2 regions of the Pseudarthrobacter sp. MDT3-1 genome follow, and region 2 is predicted to be linked to the other one. Evidence: riboswitches for the same ligand, from Rfam matches in the RefSeq annotation. Region 2 holds a riboswitch; the other holds the start of a gene.
The links. A riboswitch is a leader RNA that binds a small molecule or an ion and turns the genes downstream of it on or off. The one in region 2 is predicted to bind glycine.
Positions count from the first base shown of each region.

Region 1 (7,245 bases), on a different contig from region 2:
CCTGCTCACGCGGGTACTCGCGGGCCCAGTCGGAAGATACGACGGCGGACGCGGTGTGGGGTGCGTGGCGCAGCGGGCTGTTCTCGACAGTGAAGTCGCCGTTGGCCACCTGGTCGATTTCCTTGCGGATGGTGATCATCGCGTCGATGAACCGGTCGATCTCCACAAGGTCCTCGGACTCGGTGGGCTCCACCATCAGCGTGCCCGCCACCGGGAACGCGAGGGTGGGGGCGTGGAAGCCATAATCGATCAGGCGCTTGGCCACGTCCTCCGCGGTGACGCCGGTCCTGGCCGTCAGGTCGCGCAGGTCCAGGATGCACTCGTGCGCCACCAGCCCACCCTCGCCGGTGTAGAGAACCGGGAAGTACTCATTCAGGCGGGCCGCAACATAGTTCGCCGCCAGCAGCGCCGACTTCGTGGCCTCGGTCAGGCCCTCGGCACCCATCAGCTTCACGTAGGCCCAGGAGATGGGCAGGACGCCGGCGGAGCCGTAGTTGGATGCGCTGATGGCCACGCCGTGGCCGGCTTCGTGCGCTGCCTTGTTGGCGTCACCGGGCATAAACGGTGCCAGGTGCGCCTTGGCTGCGACCGGGCCAACGCCGGGGCCGCCGCCGCCGTGCGGGATGCAGAAGGTCTTGTGCAGGTTCAGGTGCGAGACGTCGCCGCCGAACTTGCCCGGCTGTGCCAGGCCGACAAGGGCGTTGAGGTTGGCGCCGTCGACGTAGACCTGGCCGCCGGCAGCGTGCACGGCGTCGCAGATTTCGGTGACGTCGGCGTCGTAGACGCCGTGGGTGGAGGGGTAGGTGATCATGATCGCCGAGAGGACGTCCTTGTTGGCCTCGATCTTGGCATTCAGGTCCGCGTGATCGATGCTGCCGTCAGGCGCCGTTGCCACAACGACAACCTTCATGCCGGCCAGGACAGCGGAGGCGGCGTTGGTGCCGTGGGCCGAGGCCGGGATCAGGCAGACCGTGCGCTGGGCATCGCCGCGGGATAGGTGGTAGCCGCGGATGGCCAGCAGGCCCGCGAGCTCACCCTGGGACCCGGCATTCGGCTGCAGGGACACCTGGTCGTACCCGGTGATTTCCGCGAGGTCAGCTTCCAGCCCGCCGATGAGTTCGCGCCAGCCCACGGTCTGGGAATCCGGGGCGAACGGGTGGATCGAGGCGAACTCCGGCCAGGAAATGGCCTCCATCTCTGCCGTGGCGTTCAGCTTCATCGTGCAGGAACCCAGCGGGATCATGGTGCGGTCCAGGGCCAGGTCGCGGTCACTCAGCCGGCGGATGTAGCGCAGCAGCTGGGTCTCGGAACGGTGCGTGTTAAACACGGGGTGCTGCAGGTACTCGGAAGTGCGGAGCACCGATTCGGGCAGTTCAAAGCCCTTCGCGTCCACAACCGGACCGGCACCGAAGGCGACGGCGATCGCGGAGAGGACATCCGTCGTCGTAGTTTCATCAGCGGAGACGCCGATGGTGTCCTCGTCGATGTGGCGCAGGTTGATGCCACGTGCTTCGGCGGCGGCGATGACCTTGCCGGCCTTGCCCGGGACGCGGACCGTGACTGTGTCGAAAAAGGTCTCGGTGACCAGTTCGCGGCCGGCGACCTTCAGCGTGGTCGCCAGGGTGCGGGCGTTGTGGTGGACCTGCTCGGCGATTGCCTTGAGACCGTCGGGGCCGTGGTAGACGGCGTAGAACGAGGAAACGATGGCCAGCAGTGCCTGCGCGGTGCAGATGTTGGACGTGGCCTTCTCACGGCGGATGTGCTGCTCCCGGGTCTGCAGCGCCAGACGGTAGGCGGGGGTCCCGGCGTCGTCCTTGGAGACTCCGACGAGGCGGCCCGGCATGGACCGCTCCAGGCCCTTCGCCACCGCCATGTAGGCCGCGTGCGGTCCGCCGAAGAACAACGGCACACCAAAACGCTGGGTCGAGCCGACGGCGATGTCCGCGCCCTGCTCCCCCGGAGGCGTGATCAGCGTCAGCGCCAACAGGTCGGCAGCGACCGTGACGAGGGCGCCGCGCTCCTTGGCTGCAGCGATCACGTCGGCGTGGTTGAAGACCCGGCCCGAGACGCCCGGCTGCTGCAGCACAATCCCGTTGATAACGCCGTCGGGCAGGCCCTTGGACAGGTCAGCGACCTCCACCTCAAAGCCCAGGGCTTCGGCGCGGCCCTTCACAATCGCGATGGTCTGCGGCAGGCAATCGGCATCCAGGACCGTCTTGCCGTCCCGGGCCTCCTTGTTCTTGTTCGCCCGGCGCATCATCAGCACAGCCTCGGCCACGGCGGTGGCTTCATCCAGCAGCGACGCGTTCGCGATCGGCAGGCCCACCAGGTCCTGGACCATGGTCTGGAAGTTCAGCAGCGCCTCCAGGCGGCCCTGCGAAATCTCCGGCTGGTACGGCGTGTACGCGGTGTACCAGGCCGGGGCCTCCAGGATGTTCCGCCGGATCACCGCAGGCGTGACCGTGTCGTAGTAACCCTGGCCGATCATCTGGACAGCCGTCTTGTTCTTCGCCGCGAGCTTCCGCAGCTCCGCAAGGACCTCAACCTCACTGAGGGCGTCCTTAAGGGCCAGCGGCTTGGCCTGGCGGATGGAGTCGGGGACGGCAACGTCCACGAGGCCGTCAACGCTGTCATAGCCAACGGCCTTGAGCATGGCGTCAATATCGGCCTGGCGGCGCGCACCAATATGACGATCGGCAAAGGTGGAAGGGGACGACTGGATGGTCATGAAGGAACTCCATAATTCAGGTGGCGCGCTGGGTACGCCACATTGATTCGGGTTCCTCCCCGCTCTGTATTGGACCTGAGAGTTTCCGCGCCACCTGCTTTTACAGGGTGACGCTTGCACCGTCGGTGAGCCCGTTGCCGGACTACTTTCCAGAGTTGCCTAACCGCGGCGGTACGTGGGCCTGAGAGATTCCCGGAGAGGATTTGCTCCTACGGCGCCTGCTGAACGTACCGGCAGGACTCTCCCGCCGCAGATCAAAAGCATGTGCCACTTCGTCAGTGACACGTCTCACAGGTTAGCCCGATTTCGGGCGGCGTGCAAGATTTCCGCCGGCGACGGCGTCACATCACCATCGGTTGCTCCGTAAAGGCCCTTTTGGGAGCCCTTAAGGGCCCCTACGGAGCAATCGATGGGAAATCGGGTCATCCCGGCACTCCGCACAATGAGGCGCGCGACGAGGTCTGGGAGGAGCTGCTCACCATCATGGAGGACAAGCACGACGGCGGCGACCTCCCCGAAGGCGTGCTGCGCAGGGCGCTGGCGCGGAACGCGGAATTGGTCGAAGCGTTCAGCAGGGCATGGCCGCCGCTCAACTACAGCGCGCTTGTGGGGGACCTCTGGCGGGTGCCCGCCTACCTGCGCCTGTGCGCCCCCTGGCTCAGTCCCGACGAGGTGCAGAAGCTGCAGCGCCAGGACCCGCACGCCTGGACCACGTCCGACCTGCCGCTCCTGGACGCGGCCCGGCAACGGCTCGGCGACCCCGAGGCGTCACGCCGCAAGCGCCGGCAGGACGCCGCCCTGGCCGCTGAGTGTGAGCTGATGGACCGGGTGGTTGATGCTCCGCTGCCCGTCCCGGAGCTTCACCGTCGTGGGGGACCGCGCCCAGGCCAGGCACGGGTTTGCCGAGTCGTGGCTGGAACGGCTCGAACGGGTCGGATTGACGAACGTGAACCTGGCGAGCCTCAGCATCAACTACCGGACGCCGGAAGAGGTCATGGCAGAAGCCGAGCCGGTCATCCGGGCCGTCGTCCCGGACGCCAACGTGCCCACCTCGATCCGGAGCAGCGGCCTTCCCGTCGTCCACGGATCCACACTGCAGCTGGGCTCGATCCTCGACACCTGGCTCGCCGAGCACGACGACGGGACCGCCTGCGTCATCAGCACCACTGACGCGGGACACGGCCCGTTCCTGGCGACGTCCCGCGCCAGGTGGCTGTCCCCGGAACTGGTGAAGGGGCTCGAGTTCGACCTGGTGGTCCTCGTGGACCCGGAGGGCTTCGGTCCGGGCATCGAAGGAGCGGTAGACCGCTATGTCGCGATGACCCGGGCGACCCGGCAGCTCGTCATCCTCACAAGCCCCTGATGTCGGCCCAGCAGGCGATTAGCCCGGACTGCTAGGCTGGTCGAAGTTTCACCACTTTCACCACTTTCACCACTTTCACCTAGTTTCACCCGGAGGCGTCTGTGCAGAATCCTTTCAAACCCACTGCCGGAGCCACCCCTCCGGACCTAATCGGCAGAGCCGGGCTGCTGGACGAATTCGAATACGGCTTGCAACAGGGATCGGGTGCTCCGGGGCTACTCACGATCATTACGGGATCCCGGGGCATTGGCAAGACCGTAATGCTCGGTGCCGCGGAGGCGATCGCCAGAGATCACGGATGGGCCGTGATCTCCCGAACGGCCAATCCGGGATTCCTGGCAAAGATCGGCGACGACATGCTCCGACTTGCAGACGAGTTCGGGGACGGTCCGCCGACGCGGAAGATCACGGCTTTCTCCGCCGCAGGGTTCGGGTTGACCACGCAACTCCCGCAGGAACGCTTTCCGGATTGGCGGCGGACCGGCGAGGAACTCCTGCGACTGCTGGACGCAAAGGGAACGGGCTTAGTCATCACTATTGACGAGATCCATGCCGTCGACCGGACAGAAATCTCGCAGTTGGCTGCCGACGTCCAACACTTCATTCGCGACGGCCTGCCGATCGGCCTGATCTTCGCCGGCCTCCCCTCGGCCGTGTCTGATCTTCTTAACGAAGGCGTAGCCACCTTCCTGCGGCGGGCCGACAGGATCAACCTGCACGAAGCGGCCGTCGCCGAAGTCACCGCCTCTTACCAGGAACTTTTCAGCGAAGGAGGCATCGGCGTCTCCCCGGAGCTGATCAGCGAGGCGGCGGCGGCCACAGAGGGCTACCCGTTCCTTATTCAGCTCGTCGGCTATTACCTCTGGATGGAGGCTGGTAAGTCGGGCTGGACGTTGGATCAGCGCGGCGTCCGCGCCGCCATCGCGGCCGCGCTGCGACGGAACACCCTGGTTGTTGTCGAGTCCGCACTTTCGGACATCTCTGACAAGGACCGCGAGTTCCTCGATGCGATGGCCCAGCAGGATGGCCCTTCGTCAGCTGCCCAGATCGGGAACATCATCAAGTCCAAACCAAATCTGGTCTCCAAGTACCGGAACAGGCTCATCGCAGCCGGGCTGATCGAGTCTGCCGGCTACGGGAAGGTCGACTTTGCCATCCCCGGACTGCGCCAACACCTTCGAGGGTAGAGCCGTCCACGGCCTATCACGTGATGAATCCTCCTGATCTCGATGCCGTAGAGACGGCTGCGCCATGTCGGCGCAGCCGCCCGCCCGGGTGGGTGGTGATCAGCGGGTGTGGTGCGATGCCTGGAGCTCAAACACCGGTGTGGGCAGCCCCTCCAGCCGGGCCTTGAGCTGCAGGGCCAGGTAGTTGGAATAGTGCCGGCTCTGGTGCAGGTTGCCGCCATGGATCCAGAGGTTCTCCACGTTGGTGGGCTTCCACATGTTCCGCAGCTCGCCCTCCCAGGGGCCAGGGTCCTTGGGCGTTTCGGAGCCGAAACCCCAGCACTTGCCCACCCTGTCAGCCACCTCGGGTGAGACAAGGTCAGCGAGCCAGCCGTTCATCGAACCGTAGCCGGTGGCGTAGATGATCACGTCGGCTTCCAGCTCGGTGCCGTTGTCCATGACCACGGCGTTGCCGGTGATCTTGCTGACCTGGCCGTTGGCGAGTTTCACGCGGCCGTCGATGATCAGCTGGGAGGCGCCGACGTCGATGTAGTAGCCGGAGCCACGCCGCAGGTACTTCAGGAACAGCCCCGAACCGTCCACTCCGAAGTCCAGCTCGAAACCCGCAGCCTCGAGCTGGGTGTAGAAACCGGCGTCCCGCTTTGCCATCTCCTGATAGACCGGGATCTGGGCCTCCGGGAGGATCCGGTACGGCAGCGAGGCGAACAGGAGGTCGGCCTTCTCCGTGGTGACGCCGTTGGCCAGCGCCTTCTCCGAGTAGAGGTCGCCGAGGGCCAGGTCCATGAGGGACTCACTGCGGGCAATGTGGGTGGACGAGCGCTGGATCATGGTGACGTCGGCGCCGTGCTCCCAGAGGTCGGCGCAGATGTCGTGGGCCGAGTTGTTTGACCCGATCACCACGGCCTTCTTGCCCGTCCAGTCGCCGCCACCGGGGTGCTTGGAGGAGTGGTACTGCTCCCCCAGGAAGCTCTCGGCGCCGTCGAACGCTGGCACGTTGGGGTAACCGGAGACGCCCAAGGCGAAGACGAGCTGTTTGGGACGCAAGGTGACCGGTGCGCCGTCGCGGATGACCTGGACGACCCATTCTTGAGCGTCCTCGTCGTAGCGGGCGTTGGTGCATTCGGTGCTGGACCAGTAGTTCAGCTCCATGATGCGGGTGTAATGCTCCAGCCAGTCGCCGATCTTGTCCTTGGCCGCGAACACAGGCCAGTCTTCCGGGAACTTCAGGTACGGCAGGTGGTCGTACCAGACGGGGTCGTGCAGGTGCAGGGACTTGTAGCGGTTGCGCCAGGAGTCGCCGGGCTTTTCGTTCTTCTCAATGATGAGGGTGGGCACGCCGAGCCGGCGCAGCCGGGCGCCGAGGCCGATCCCGCCCTGCCCGCCGCCGATGATCACGGTGTAGGGCTGGTCCTCGTAGCCGAGCCTGGCTTCCTGCTCCTCCTTCAGTTCCAGCCAGGACTTGCGGCCCTTGCTGATGTGGTGGGCCACGCCCTTCTCACGATTGGCGCCCTTCTTTTCCTCGAAGCCCTTCAGCTCCTGCATGGTGGTAAGCAGGGTCCAGCACTTGCCGTTGCGCAGGCGCAGATGAGCGTAGCCGCGGGCCTGCGAGGTCTCGAAGTTGACCCAGGCCTCTGTACCGGCAGCGTCCCCGGTGGCGTCCTCGGCCAGGGTCCAGTTGGACGGCTGAATGTCCTCCAAGGTGGCGTCCAGCATGCTCCTGATCTGGTCCTTGCCCTCGAGCGTTTTGAGATTCCAGGTGAAGGATACGAAGTCGCGCCAATACGATTCGTCCTCGAACAATTCCAGTGCTGCCTCGGTGTTGTGGCTGCGCAGCGCGTCGTCGAACTGCGCCAGCCAAGCCTCGGCTATGCCATTTGCGGTCTCAGGCATGTCTCCTCTTTCCATTGCTGACGATGAGTCATTGCCCGGTTCCATAACAGCCGACCGGGTGGTGACTCGCATCACAA
Region 1 covers NZ_JBTNDX010000016.1:56,460-63,704, forward strand. Annotated here, with positions in the region: gene gcvP (aminomethyl-transferring glycine dehydrogenase) at 1-2,728, opposite strand, end outside; glycine riboswitch at 2,888-2,985, opposite strand; partial or broken gene ACX80X_RS13645 (helicase domain-containing protein) at 3,146-4,091, shown strand; gene ACX80X_RS13650 (AAA family ATPase) at 4,193-5,278, shown strand; gene ACX80X_RS13655 (NAD(P)/FAD-dependent oxidoreductase) at 5,378-7,168, opposite strand.
Region 1: linked by a shared signal. The riboswitch ahead of gcvP (aminomethyl-transferring glycine dehydrogenase) and the one ahead of gcvP (aminomethyl-transferring glycine dehydrogenase) in region 2 are both predicted to bind glycine.

Region 2 (7,245 bases):
GCCCTTCTTGAACTCGTAGCCGCCGTGGCCTTCTTCGTCCTGTCCCTGGATGCCGAAGGTGCCGTAGAAGTTGTAGCGCGAGTAGCCCTTGTCCAGCGCGTGCAGCAGCATCTCCCAGTACAGCGAGGTGGCGCCGTTGAAGTAGATGTAGTCCTGCTTGGTGCCGCCGATGACGCAGACCACCTCGTCGCCGAAGCAGACGAAGTGGATGGCGGCCACTGTTGCCACTCCCACCGAGTCCGGGAACCGCTCGATGTCCTTGAGGCTGCGCTCGTAGCTGTCCACGAGGTCCTGGACCACTTTGAGGCGGTTGGCCTTCTTTTTGCTGCCGGTCTCTTCCACTTCACGGCGGAGTTCGGCTGCGGACGCGGATTCCGCTTCCAGCCGTTCGGTGATGGACTTCCGGTACGCGGGGATGTCGATCTTGGCCATCATGAGTTTGGTGAACTCGGCCGAGGTGGTCCGCAGGAGCTGGTCGTAGTATTCGCGTTCCCGGTAGAAGAAGCCCCTCTCGTCCCCCGCCGTGCTCAGCGCATAGTAGAACTCGTCGAGGGTCTCAAGGGTGGCCTGCTCCAGGAACACGCCGTTCTTTTCAGCCTTCCGGATGGCCTTCCGTGTCCGGTAGCTGGTGCCCATGATGAGCTCCTCGGCGTCCGTGATGCCGTCGAGCTGCTTGATGAACATCCAGTTCACGTTGGTGAAGTTCATGTCCGAGCCTTGGTGTTCAAGACCCAGGCCCGCCAGTTCCGCCACGAGCGGCCTGTTGTCCACGATCTCGGGGTGTTCGGCGCCGTCGGCATCGCGGGCGATGTACGTCAGGTTCGGGGAAATCCGGAGTTCGGCAGCCTTGCGTTCCGCGGCGCGTTCCTTAAGGAGTCCGACGACGTCACGCACCAGTGCGGAGTCTGTGTAGTCCAGGAGGGGGCCCTTGGCGCACTCGCACACCTTGTAGCCCCAGCGGTTGGTGGTGAAGTTCAGTTTCCCGGCAGCGACCAGGTCGCCGTCGCGCCTTACACCGAACAGTTCCACTGACTGACCGCGGGCACGCTGGAAACGGGTGAAGTCAGCGGACTGGATGAAGTTGTTTTGCGGATGCTTGAGGGAGAAGGACTCAAACTCGGCATCGCTGAGGACGCTGAGCTCGAGTCCGGCTCCGGCCTTGGTTGGATTCACGGAAATAACCTCATCTATGGCTGGGCTGCCGACTGGGGCAGGCGCTGGCCTTCGTGGTGTGGATGGTGAGAGTGGCTGGTGGGCGGTCAGTAGAACTGCTGGCCGGTGCGTGCGGTTTCAAGCCGGCGGAAGACCCGTTCCGCGCCCTTGACCCACAGGGTGTGCCTGACGGGCGACAGCACGTAGTCGTAGCAGCCGACGAAGTCCGTCACCGTCTTAGTGAAGCTCGTTTTGAACATGCCCATGCCGTACAGGTGGTGGGTCTTGTCCTTGATCAGGCCGGAGGGCGGCGTGCCGCAGAAGTCGTACTCGGTGCAGCCGAGTTCCTGCATTCTCCGGATGGCCTGCCACTGGACCAGGTGCGAATCGCCGTACTGCTTCCTGTTCTGCGTGGAGCCGCCGTCCTTGTAGGTTGCCTTGGATCCGTAGTTGATCACAAAGGCGCCCACACTGGGTTTGCCGTCTTCGTAAACGAAGAAGAAGCTGCCCTGGCCGCGCGTGCAGAATTCGTCCCAGAACTGAGTGTAGTACTCGAGGCTGCGCAACGGCATGGAACCCTTGGCGTTGACGGTGTCCGCCATTAGGTCATACAGCGCCCGGTACGTTTCCGGGCCTGGCTCCTGCTGCACCACGGCGCAGCCTTCGCGCTCTGCCCGGCGGATCGCGTTGCGGGCGCGGGAGGAGATGGACCGGAACACCTCGTTCTCCGGTGCCGCGATGTCCAGGAGCGCCGTGGAGTCATTGGACTGGATGTTAGGGGCCTTCACCAGGCCGGCGGCGGCGAGCTGTGCCCGGGCTTCCGGGGTGCTCACGATGTCCGGTTCAATCTTGATGGTGAAGACATTGAGCTTCCGGCTCCGGGCGAATACAGCGCACGCGTCCAAGACCGGCTTCAGGTCCTCGACGGCACCCAGGTCAGGACCTTTGATCAGGTACCACAGGCGGCCCAGCACCGGGAATTTCTTCTCCAGCACCAGGTTGTAGCTGACGGTCCCGGCAGACTCCAGGACCAGGAAGAGAGCGGTCCAGCCGCTGCCGTTTTTCACGGACGCGTAGGCAGCGGACTGCAGCATGTTGCCGCCGTTCGGGTTGGCCGTGACGTGCTTGTCCCAGTTCTCAATTTCCTCCGCTGTGGCAAAGCGGGCGGTGAATTCTCGCAAGGGGGCCGTGTCCAATCTCAGGGGTTGCGTAGCCACAAGTCTAAAGCCTCCGGTTGGGGCGGCAGGTCCCCGGCATCCTCTGCATGCTCTGGGCCCACGCCGGCAGGGTTCCCTGGCCGAGCTTGCGAGGTTAGGGAGCCGGTGGGGCGCAGCACGCGTGAAAACTCCGGTCTGCCGGGCCCGGACTCTAGTCTTCGAACTCAGACAGCGGCGGGCAGGAGCAGATCAGGTTGCGGTCCCCGGCAGCGCCGTCGATGCGGCCGACGGGCGGGAAGTACTTGTCCTGCTTGAGGTGGTGGACCGGGAAGGCGGCCTGCTCACGCGGGTACTCGCGGGCCCAGTCGGAAGATACGACGGCGGACGCGGTGTGGGGTGCGTGGCGCAGCGGGCTGTTCTCGACAGTGAAGTCGCCGTTGGCCACCTGGTCGATTTCCTTGCGGATGGTGATCATCGCGTCGATGAACCGGTCGATCTCCACCAGGTCCTCGGACTCGGTGGGCTCCACCATCAGCGTGCCCGCCACCGGGAACGCGAGGGTGGGGGCGTGGAAACCGTAGTCGATGAGGCGCTTGGCCACGTCCTCCGCGGTGACGCCGGTCTTCGCCGTCAGCCCGCGGAGGTCCAGGATGCACTCGTGCGCCACCAGCCCACCCTCGCCGGTGTAGAGAACCGGGAAGTACTCATTCAGGCGGGCCGCAACATAGTTCGCCGCCAGCAGCGCCGACTTCGTGGCCTCGGTCAGGCCCTCGCCACCCATCAGCTTCACATACGCCCAGGAGATGGGCAGGACACCGGCAGAACCGAACCGTGAGGCAGAGATCGGGACGTCATTGCCTTCGGTCCACGTGGCTGCGTTACCCGGCATAAACGGCGCCAGGTGGGCCTTCGCCGCGACCGGGCCAACGCCGGGGCCGCCGCCGCCATGCGGGATGCAGAAAGTCTTGTGCAGGTTCAGGTGCGAGACGTCGCCGCCGAACTTGCCCGGCTGCGCCAGGCCAACGAGCGCGTTCAGGTTGGCGCCGTCCACATAAACCTGGCCGCCTGCAGCGTGCACCGAATCGCACACCTCACGGACATCGGCGTCGTAGACACCGTGCGTGGACGGGTAGGTGATCATGATCGCCGAAAGGGCGTCCTTGTTCGCCTCGATCTTGGCATTCAGGTCAGCGTGGTCGATGCTGCCGTCCGCGGCGGTGGCAACCACAACGACCTTCATGCCCGCCAGGACAGCGGAGGCGGCGTTAGTGCCGTGCGCCGAAGCCGGAATCAGGCAGACCGTGCGCTGGTCATCGCCGCGGGACAGGTGGTAGCCGCGGATGGCCAGCAGGCCGGCGAGCTCGCCCTGGGACCCGGCATTCGGCTGCAGGGACACCTGGTCGTAGCCCGTGATCTCGGTCAGCTGGTCTTCGAGATCGGTGATGAGTTCGCGCCAGCCCACGGTCTGGGAATCCGGGGCGAACGGGTGGATCGAGGCGAACTCCGGCCAGGAAATGGCTTCCATCTCTGCCGTGGCGTTCAGCTTCATGGTGCAGGAACCCAGCGGAATCATGGTGCGGTCCAGCGCCAGGTCCCGGTCGCTCAGCCTGCGGATGTAGCGCAGCAGCTGGGTCTCGGAACGGTGCGTGTTGAACACCGGGTGCTGCAGGTAACCGGAGAAACGTTCGACGGCGGCATCCAGCGCGAACTCCGTGTCAGTGCCGGCGGCCGCGTCCACCGCGGCGGCACCAAAGACGTCCAGCACGCCGGCGACGATGGCCGGGGTTGTGGTTTCATCGGCGGAAACGCCGATGGTGTCGCCGTCGATGTGGCGCAGGTTGATGCCCTGGGCTTCCGCTGCGGCAACAATGGCCGCAGCCTTGCCGGGCACGGAAACCGTGACGGTATCGAAGAAGCTTGTGTGCAGAACGTCCAGGCCGGCCGCCTTGAGCGATGCGGCGATGGTTGCAGCGTGGCTGTGGGTGGTCTCGGCGATTGCCTTCAGGCCGTCGGGGCCGTGGTACACGGCGTAGAACGAGGAGACGATGGCCAGCAGTGCCTGCGCGGTGCAGATGTTGGACGTGGCCTTCTCGCGGCGGATGTGCTGCTCCCGGGTCTGCAGCGCCAGGCGGTACGCGGGGGTCCCGGCGTCGTCCTTGGAGACTCCGACGAGGCGGCCCGGCATGGACCGCTCCAGGCCCTTCGCCACCGCCATGTAGGCCGCGTGCGGTCCGCCGAAGAACAACGGCACACCAAAACGCTGGGTCGAGCCGACGGCGATGTCCGCGCCCTGCTCCCCCGGAGGCGTGATCAGCGTCAGCGCCAGCAGGTCGGCAGCGACCGTGACGAGCGCGCCGCGCTCCTTGGCAGCCTCGATCACGTCGGCGTGGTTGAAGACCCGGCCCGAGACGCCGGGCTGCTGCAGCACAATCCCGTTGATAACGCCGTCGGGCAGCCCCTGGGAGAGGTCAGCGACCTCCACCTCAAAGCCCAGGGCTTCGGCGCGGCCCTTCACGATCGCGATGGTCTGCGGCAGGCAGTCGGCATCCAGGACCGTCTTGCCGTCCCGGGCCTCCTTGTTCTTGTTCGCCCGGCGCATCATCAGCACAGCCTCGGCCACGGCAGTGGCTTCATCCAGCAGCGACGCGTTCGCGATCGGCAGGCCCACCAGGTCCTGGACCATGGTCTGGAAGTTCAGCAAAGCCTCAAGCCGGCCCTGCGAAATCTCCGGCTGGTACGGCGTGTACGCGGTGTACCAGGCCGGGGCCTCGAGGATGTTCCGGCGGATGACCGCGGGCGTCACGGTGTCGTAGTAACCCTGGCCGATCATCTGGACAGCCGTCTTGTTCTTCGCCGCGAGCTTCCGCAGCTCCGCAAGGACCTCAACCTCGCTGAGGGCGTCCTTAAGGCGGAGTGCCACATCCTGCCGGATGCCGTTGGGAACGGCCGTATCCACCAGCGCGTCCACAGTGCCGTAGCCGACGGCCTTGAGCATGGAGTCGATATCGGCCTGGCGGCGGGCGCCAATATGCCGGTCAACGAAAGTGGCCGAGGCCGAATTAACACTCACAAGGAACTCCATTACTAAGGCGGCGCAGGGTGCGCCACATCGACTCGGGTTCCTCCCCACTCTGTCTGGGACCTGAGAGTTTCCGCGCAGCCTGCTTCCGCTAGGCTGCGCTTGCACCGTCGGTGGGCACAGCGGTCCTGACATTCCGGAGTGATCCGGGACGCTTCAGGCGGACGGCCTGCCACTTTCCAGAGTTGCCTGGCCGCGGCGGTACGTGGGCCTGAGAGATTCCTGGGGAGGATTTGCTCCTACGGCGCCTGTTGTACCTACTAACAGAACTCTCCCGCCGCAGATCAAAGGCATATTCAGATTTTGTGGCGGCCGCAGATGGTCGCCACGCGGTCCAATTCTCCTACGCCCCGGGCCGCCGGGCAAATGAGGTCGGCGGATTCTGCTCAATCATTCCGGTGTGGAGCTCCAGCGCGCCCGGATGGACGCGGGCTGCACCAGAAGGCTGGCCGAATGATTGAGCAGAATCAGCCGCGAAGCCGCTCCACGGCAGCGAGGAGCTCCTCAATGTCTCCATGCCTGCCCCGGCTGTCCCCGGTGGTACCGCTTTCCCACATGGCGTTGAAATACAGCCCGTCCCCCATGTACAGCACGGCTTTCGCCACGGCCGTGCCGACGTCGGCCGCGATCAGGTCCAACCATTGCTGCTGGATGGCGGCAAAGCGGCGCCGGGCCTCTTCATGGGCCACTTCAGCCAGCCGGGTGGCGGCCACGAAGGAGCGGTCCATAGGCGAGTCGGACCAGAGCGAGGAACGGATGAAGTAGGCCGCCGCACCTTCGGCTGCTGCGGCCATCAGCGCGAGGTCCTCGACGGCCAGTCGGTCCAGCCGCTCCAGCACCGCAGCGATCAGCGCTTCCTTGTTGGGGAAGTGGTAGAGCAACCCGCCCTTGGATACGCCGGCCCGCCTGGCCACCGCGTCCAAAGTGGCAGCCCGCTCCCCCACATCGATCAGGAGTTCTTCAAAAGCGTCGAGGACTGCATCGCGTGCGACGGGATTTCTGGCCATGGCTTCAATCATGCACGCTCCGGGCCCCGGTTCTTAACTGTACCGTCTGGACGGTACAGTTATTGATATGACGTTGTCCACACAGTCCAACCAGAACACCCGAAGCACATCCACCATGGCAGCCGACCTCAGGCCGTCAGGGCCCGCCAAGGCGCCCTGGCGCGACTGGCTCGCGCTGGCCCTGCTGATGTTTCCGGTGCTCCTGGTTGCGGTGGACAACACTGCGTTGACGTTTGCACTTCCGGCCATCGCGAGCAACCTGGAAACCACCGGAGTCCAGCTGCTGTGGATTGTGGACGCCTATCCCCTGGTGCTTGCCGGCTTGCTGGTTGCCATGGGCAGCCTGGGTGACCGGATCGGGCGCCGACGGCTGCTGCTGACCGGCAGCGTTGGCTTCGCCGCGGTCTCAGCAGCAACAGCCTTTGCCCCCAGCGCAGAGTGGCTGATAGCGGGCCGGGCAATGCTGGGGTTCTTCGGCGCCATGCTGATGCCTTCCACCCTGTCGCTGATCCGCAACATTTTTCCGGACCCAAACCGGCGTCGGCTGGCCGTGGCCATTTGGGCTGCCGGCTTCTCCGGCGGCGCCGCCCTGGGTCCCATCTTCGGCGGGTGGCTGGTGGAGCAGTTCTGGTGGGGCGCGATCCTGCTGGTCGCCGTGCCCATCATGCTGCCCCTGCTGGCGTTCGGCCCTGCCTTCATCCCGGAATCAAAAGATCCGCGCCCCGGGCGGGTGGACGTGCCCAGCATCGTCCTGTCCCTGCTGGTAATGGTGCCCGTTGTGTATGGCATCAAGGAGCTGGCGACCGATGGTTTCGGGGCCGCTCCTGTGGGTCTTGTTGCCTTTGGCCTG
Region 2 covers NZ_JBTNDX010000012.1:77,592-84,836, reverse strand. Annotated here, with positions in the region: gene ACX80X_RS11455 (peptidoglycan bridge formation glycyltransferase FemA/FemB family protein) at 1-1,173, opposite strand, end outside; gene ACX80X_RS11450 (lipid II:glycine glycyltransferase FemX) at 1,260-2,333, opposite strand; gene gcvP (aminomethyl-transferring glycine dehydrogenase) at 2,521-5,391, opposite strand; glycine riboswitch at 5,431-5,576, opposite strand; glycine riboswitch at 5,578-5,675, opposite strand; gene ACX80X_RS11440 (TetR/AcrR family transcriptional regulator) at 5,856-6,395, opposite strand; gene ACX80X_RS11435 (MFS transporter) at 6,511-7,245, shown strand, end outside.